3 regions of the Exiguobacterium sp. s127 genome follow, and region 2 is predicted to be linked to each of the others. Evidence: riboswitches for the same ligand, from Rfam matches in the RefSeq annotation. Region 2 holds a riboswitch; each other region holds the start of a gene.
The links. Region 2 has a riboswitch for S-adenosylmethionine ahead of mtnK (S-methyl-5-thioribose kinase). Riboswitches for the same ligand answer to the same signal wherever they lie in the genome.

Region 1 (2,265 bases), on a different contig from region 2:
ATTCAAGAATCCGTTCTGCGATTTGATCCGGCGTCCCAATCAAGTTCGGACGCAGTCCCCGGTTTGAGACCGAATAGTCATTTCGTTTGACCTGTTGTTCGAGTTGCGATTTACTGACGAAGTCGTCATACCCGGCATATCCGGCACCGTCTTCTTTAACGTTCGTAATCCGGTGCCATTCTTCGAGCGCCGCTTCTTCCGTCTCGCGACAGATGATGTAGGCCGCCAGTCCGAAACTCGCAAGCGGCTGCTTCCCGGTCGCCGCGCGGCGGGTTTTCATATCCGTAATTTTCGTCGCGACTTCATCGACCGTTCCTCCATGCATGACATAGGCATCACAGTGATTGACGATCGTCTGTTTCCCCGTCTCACTCTCACCACCAGCGTAGAGCTTGATTCCGGGACGCTGAACGGGTTTCGGGTGAAGCTCTGCCCGTTCCAGCTGATAGTACGCCCCATCAAAACTATAGGGTGATGCGTCCGCCCATAATCCTTTCATGACCGTCACGAATTCTTCCGTCCGGGCATATCGTTCGTCATGGGCTGTAAAAATCCCATTGTATTGACGGGCTTCTTCCTCCCACCAGGCCGAGACGACGTTGAGCGTAAAACGTCCGTTACTCAACTGATCGAGGTTCGCCGCCATTTTTGCTGTCGTCGCCGGATTATGAAAACCGGGCCGGACGGCTGTCATGATTTCCAACCGTTCCGTTGTCGCCGCAATCGCCGCTGCCGTCGTCCACGCCTCAAGACTCGGTTCGGCTATTCCTTTAATGTCGTTTAAGTTCAATTCTGCAATCAATGTCGTAGAAAAGCCAATCCGTTCTGCCGTCTGTGCGACTTGTTTCGCATAATCGAATGTCGCTGGCATTTGTTCCTCCTCGACGTTTCGTAACCAACCCCCGAAGATTGGTAACCAAAATCCGTATTCCATCCCCTGTGCCCCCTTTTTGCATAAAAAATCGCTCTTTTCGTTTAGAAAAGAGCGACGAATATCTACTGTCGGCTCTTATCTTCAAAGGAATAAATTCCTCTTGGAAGTAGCACCTTCCGCTCATGCGGGGTTGCTGAAGTGTCGTCGGGCCAGTCCCTCGACTTCTCGTGATAAGAATAATTGAAATTAGCGTACATCTTTTAGCAGAGTAAAGCAACCTTTAAACCTTCTTTTCCTATCGGAATTAAAAAACATTTGGAAAATCACTCTGTTTCTTGATACTTCTTTGTCTAGAAGCTAAAAACAGGAATTGCACATCGGTTTAAGATGGCAATCCCTGCTTTGTATGGTGCTGTTCAAAATCAATTCATTCTGGTGATACGAACGGTGAGTCATTGTGATTTGCATCCATCATGGCTGTCCGGTGACCAGTCGTCGAAACTTCTTCCCCACGCACGCGATCGTAGAACTTCGCGATTGTGACGCTGAAGTACGGGCCAATCCAGAGGAAACCGATTCCGATCGTAACAATTCCGAGCAAGAACCAACCGATGAACGAAAGGACGAGGAAAAACGCCTCTTTTTTGTGTCCATCCATCATTTGGCGTGAACGTGTAATGGCATCAAGGATGCCAATCGATGGTTCGTCCCGAATGATGTAATACGTCAACATGTAAGAGAATGACTTAATGATTCCTGGAATGATGAAAAGTAAGAACCATAGCCCTAAGAAAAAGGTTTGGACGATTGACACTCCAATGGCTTTCAAGAACATTTTGTACGGCTCAAACAAATCGGCGACTTTCGTCTGCTCGTCTCGGGCGACAGATAGGGCGAGCCATGACCATCCCATTGCAACCGGTAAGGTCAACACCGTCAAGAGCATACCAATCAAGTCGATAAATTGGAAATCCTCTTCGGGTGAGGACGCAAATCCGTTCGGAACGCCTTGAATGATTAAGAACAACAACATCATTAATGCCATGAAGCCCCATCGTCCCTGCAACGACTCGCGCGCTGCTAATTTTAATTGTTTTGACATCGAAAGATCCTCCTCAAAAATAAGTGCTACCTTTCTTTACGGTTTATTTTTGAGGAGGTTTCACTTTTTAACGCTCGTCTTTTAGTAAACGTTGGACCATTGCTTTTTCAAGTTGTTGCTGGCACGCCGTATACAAAGAGCGTCGTCCATCGAGTCGTTCAATCGCAAACGGAATATCGTGCTTTTTTGCTTGCACGAGGACATGTGCCGCTGCTGCGTGGGAGACGCGACTTTTGATGACGACAATCGCATCTGTCTTTTTCGCGAGACAGGCAATTTTTTTCGCAGC
Region 2 (2,265 bases):
GCCCGGTCGAGTGCCGGTGTCAGCGGATTGTCGTATAAGATTTCGTCATCCTTGACGAGATCAATCCCGCCGGCGAGCTGGGCTTCCAGTTGTTCCCGTAAAAAAACGAGATCCCGTCCGATGACGCCTTTGAAGATGCTCATCAACAGGGGGCGATCATGGACTTGGATCAATTGGCGGACGCCCTCGATGCCGAATTTAGCACCGGGGAAATCCGGTGTGAACGAAGCGGGAAGCTGAAGATCCGTCAGTTTGATTTGACCGTCGAGTGACAGCTTGCCGAAGACGGTCGTCAAAATCGCCGAAAAGTCTCGTGAGACGTTGTGTTCCGGATAACGGATCGTGACATACCCTTTTCCGTCGTGTTCTTCCGTATGGACGACTTGTCCTTTAAAGGATTCAAGCTGTTGTTGTTCCAAGTGATTCAAATCGGTCCATGAGCCGACCGTCAGACCGAGGGCGATTTGCTCTGCCCGTTTTGGTAACTGATCGGTCACGCCGAGTTGGTAAGTTGCGGTAATGTACGCCATGATTGTCGTCTCTCCCTTGTTAAAAAATACAAAAATGGTCCCTCGTCAATGACAAGAGACCATGAAAAATTGCGCGTGGACTCTTATCTGTCAGCGTGTTAGCTGCAAGAATTAGCACCGTGCCAACTGGTCGGTTGCTGCGACATCATAGGGCTCGTCCCTCCGTCTGCTCTTGATAAGAATTGGATGAAATTGTGAAATCTAATTGCAATTTTTACATGAGATGGACGTGATGTCAAATAATTTTTTGAAAATTTATTTTTTTTGAAATCCGCTTCTATAGATGGCGGTCTTTTAAATGGTTTTTCACTAAAAATTGGAATTGACAGATGATTTAAGACGGGCGTAATATTCGAATCAACATCGAACACAACAACCACATATGACTCTTATCGTGAGTTGGCAGAGGGAATTGGCCCGAAGACGCCGCAGCAACCGACCATCCGGCACGGTGCTACATCCAACAGACATTCGTCTGAGAGATAAGAGGACGGATGATACCCCGCGCCTCTTTTCTATGACGAAAAGCGGCGTTTTTTTGTGTAGAAATGAAGGGGGAAGCAAGATGGCATATCAAGCATTTACAGAACAAGACGCCATTAAACGTGTCCGGGAACTCGGACTGATCGGACAGGAAGAAGCGACGGCAGAAGAAATCGGCGACGGGAACTTGAACTTAGTCTTCCGGATTCAGGCAGGGAAAGAACGTTTGATCTTGAAGCAGGCATTACCTTATGCAAAAGTCGTCGGGGAAAGCTGGCCCTTGTCACTCGAGCGGGCCTGGATCGAACAGTTGGCACTGAAGGAATTCGCAAAATACGCGACGCCATTCGTTCCACGGGTCTTTCATGCGAGTCATGAAGAAGCGTATACAGTGATGGAGGACTTGTCGCACCTGCAAATCGTTCGGACGGGATTGCTCGCAGGCGAAACCTACCCGCTCCTTGCTGAGCATGTCGGTTCTTACTTGGCGCGGACGTTATTTTTCACGTCAGATTTTGCGCTCGGTCCAGTCGGAAAAAAGCAGGTCGCACGTGACTATTACAACCCGGATTTATGCGACATCACGGAAAAGTTAATCTTTACGGATCCGTTTTACGACGCGGAAACAAACAATATCGAGAGCGGCTTGGAAACAGACGTACAGCAGCTCTGGCAGGACGAAAAACTGAAGCGGGAAGTGGCGAAGCTCGAAACGTTGTTCATCACGAAAGGGGAAGCCTTATTACACGGGGATTTACATACAGGAAGCATTTTTGCTTCGGCGGGCGAAACGAAAATCATCGATCCGGAGTTCGCTTTTTACGGACCGTTCGGGTTTGATGTCGGTCAGTTCATTGCCCACCTCTGCTTTGCGGCGTATCCGAACTATGCTGAGTTGCGGGAGACGCGGGTGAAGGATATCGATACGTTCTGGCTGACGTTTGCTTCGACGTTCACGGCACTTTGGGAACGGGAAGCCGTCGAACCGTTCCGGACGGTACCCGGGCTTGTCGATGATGTCCTCAGTACAATTCTCCAAGACGCGCTCGGTTTCGCCGGTTGTGAACTGATCCGGCGGACGATTGGTTTGGCACCGGTCGCTGATTTGGAACAAATTCCGGATGCTGCGACGCGCCTTGAACGGAAACGTCATGCGTTACGCCTCGGGACGGCATTGATTAAACGGCGCGGCGAATGTAAGACGTTTACCGATCTCCGGAATTTTGACGTGACGGAGGAATTGAGCCGATGA
Region 3 (2,265 bases), on a different contig from region 2:
CAAAGCAACGAGTAGGATGATGAATGGTAACGAGCGGACGATGTTGATGGCGAAGTCCAACGTCGTTCGAATGAAGACGTTTTGGAAAAAGAGTCCGCGGTCGGTGATGAATAATAAAATCCCGAGTGGAATTCCGATGATGATGGCGAAGGCGAGTGAAATGCCAACCATGAAGGCCGTCTCTCCGAGTGCTTTCGTTAAGTCGGGAAGCATTGTCGTAAACCGGTCAAGCGACATCTTGAATCACCTCGATTGCGTGCAACTGTCCCTCGAGCCAGGTTAAGGCACGATTCACGTGCAGTGTCGGTCCCGTCAAACTGACGATTAAGACGCCAAACGCGACGTCCTGAATGTAGTCGACCTTCCCATGCAGGATGCTGACTGCGATATCGAATTGTTTGATGGCTTCAGATAAGGTACTCTCACCTGTTTTTTCACCCGTGAACTGAAGTCGAATGACTTTGCCGGGTGTCGTCCGTAAAATCCGTTCCGGTAACTCGATTTGGAGTGCCGTATCGACGTAATGTTTTGTGACCGGATGTTCGGCTTGACTAAATATGGCGTAAGTCGAAGCGACTTCGACGACTTCACCGTGCGCCATGACGGCAACGCGGTGACAAATTTGTTTGACGACGTCGATTTCGTGGGTGATGAGGATGATCGTCAAACCGAGCCGGGCGTTCAAATCTTTCAGTAAATCGAGAATCTGGAGCGTCGTCACGGGATCGAGCGCTGATGTCGCTTCGTCACAGAGTAAGATGTTTGGATTGTTGGCGAGCGCTCGTGCGATGCCGACGCGTTGTTTTTGTCCACCACTGAGTTGGCTCGGATAGTTCGTCTCGAATCCTTCGAGTCCGACGAGTGCCGTTAATTCTTGAATCCGTTTCGGGAACTCACGCCGTTTGACACCGGCAGCCTTTAAGGCGAACTCGATATTGTCGGCAACGGTGCGGGACTGAATCAGTTGAAAGTGTTGAAAGATCATACCGACCCGGAGACGGAGTTTGCGGAGAGACGTTTTGGAGACACGTGATAGATTGGCTCCGTCTACTATGACCGTACCGCTCGTCGGTGTCTCGAGCCCGTTAATCAACCGTAAGAGTGTACTTTTTCCGGCGCCGGATTCACCGATGATGCCGAATATTTCCCCTTGTTCAATCGTTAAGTTGACATCGTTTAATGCAAAAATCGGTGTGCGGTCACGGACGAATTGTTTTGTGATGTGTGCGAACTCAATCATGATGTTTCCCTCCCGATACAAAAAAATCGCTTTTTTCCAGTTAGAGAGCAACCAGAAAAAAGCGACGAAGTGTAGAATTTCGTAACTTATCTCTCAGAACAAAAGAAGTTCTGTAGGATGTGGCACCGTTCCATTACTGGTGGTTGCCGGACGTCGTTGGGCCTAATCCCTCGGTCGCTCTCGATAAGTAGCTATGCTGTTGGGATTTACTTTAACGGAAATGATTCCCATCTGTCAAACGTTTTTTCAGAATTATTCGGCAACGGCGGTTTGGAAGAGCTGAAGGGTCCCGATTCGCTTGACAGCCTCGACGAGTCGGTCGACATCGGCAATCAGACTGATCCGGACGTAACCTTCACCGTATGTACCAAAGAAATGACCCGGTGTCACGGCGACATGCGCTTCGTCGAGCAGGTGATCGGTGAAGCTTTGGGACGTGAAGCCGGACGGAACAGGGAGCCAGACGAAGAACGAACCGCCGGGAACCGGTCCGTCCCAGCCGATTTCGTTTAATGCACCGAACAACGCATCGCGTCGCGTCTCATACAAGGCGCTCAGTTCACGGACACATGTCTGATCGCTTGAAAGTGCGACCGTCGCTGCATGCTGGATCGGTGTGAAGGCACTGACGTAAAGGTGTTCCTGGTATGTTTCGATGCTCGCGATGACGGACGGATTACCGATTGCAAAGGCAATCCGGAAGCCGGACATGTTGAACCGTTTAGAGAGTGAAAACAACTCAATCCCGACATGCTTAGCGCCTTCCGTCTGGAGGAAACTCCGCGTCGGACCATCGAAACTGATCCCGCCGTACGCTAAGTCATGGACGACGCAAATGTCATGTGCATCAGCGAACGCGACCGTTTGTTCAAAAGCCGCTGCCGTCGCTGTCGCACCGGTCGGATTACTCGGATAGTTGAGGAACAACATCCGGGCTCGTTCGACGTCAAGCGAATCGAGGAGATCATAGTCAGGCAAAAAGCTATTTTCAGCGAGAAGCGGAAGCGTGATCGGATACGCACCGG

Region 1: linked by a shared signal. The riboswitch ahead of KNP98_RS07440 (LLM class flavin-dependent oxidoreductase) and the one ahead of mtnK (S-methyl-5-thioribose kinase) in region 2 are both predicted to bind S-adenosylmethionine.
Region 3: linked by a shared signal. The riboswitch ahead of KNP98_RS00500 (methionine ABC transporter ATP-binding protein) and the one ahead of mtnK (S-methyl-5-thioribose kinase) in region 2 are both predicted to bind S-adenosylmethionine.

Annotation. Positions count from the first base shown of each region.
Region 1 is NZ_JACSMO010000004.1:157,978-160,242, forward strand. Features, by position in the region: gene KNP98_RS07440 (LLM class flavin-dependent oxidoreductase) at 1-934, opposite strand, end outside; SAM riboswitch class I at 1,007-1,111, opposite strand; gene KNP98_RS07445 (DUF975 family protein) at 1,302-1,976, opposite strand; gene KNP98_RS07450 (DUF2325 domain-containing protein) at 2,044-2,265, opposite strand, start outside.
Region 2 is NZ_JACSMO010000006.1:13,942-16,206, reverse strand. Features, by position in the region: gene KNP98_RS09370 (2,3-diketo-5-methylthiopentyl-1-phosphate enolase) at 1-530, opposite strand, end outside; SAM riboswitch class I at 611-712, opposite strand; SAM riboswitch class I at 917-1,019, shown strand; gene mtnK (S-methyl-5-thioribose kinase) at 1,096-2,265, shown strand; gene mtnA (S-methyl-5-thioribose-1-phosphate isomerase) at 2,262-2,265, shown strand, end outside.
Region 3 is NZ_JACSMO010000001.1:108,969-111,233, forward strand. Features, by position in the region: gene KNP98_RS00495 (methionine ABC transporter permease) at 1-237, opposite strand, end outside; gene KNP98_RS00500 (methionine ABC transporter ATP-binding protein) at 227-1,240, opposite strand; SAM riboswitch class I at 1,324-1,430, opposite strand; gene KNP98_RS00505 (aminotransferase class I/II-fold pyridoxal phosphate-dependent enzyme) at 1,493-2,265, opposite strand, start outside.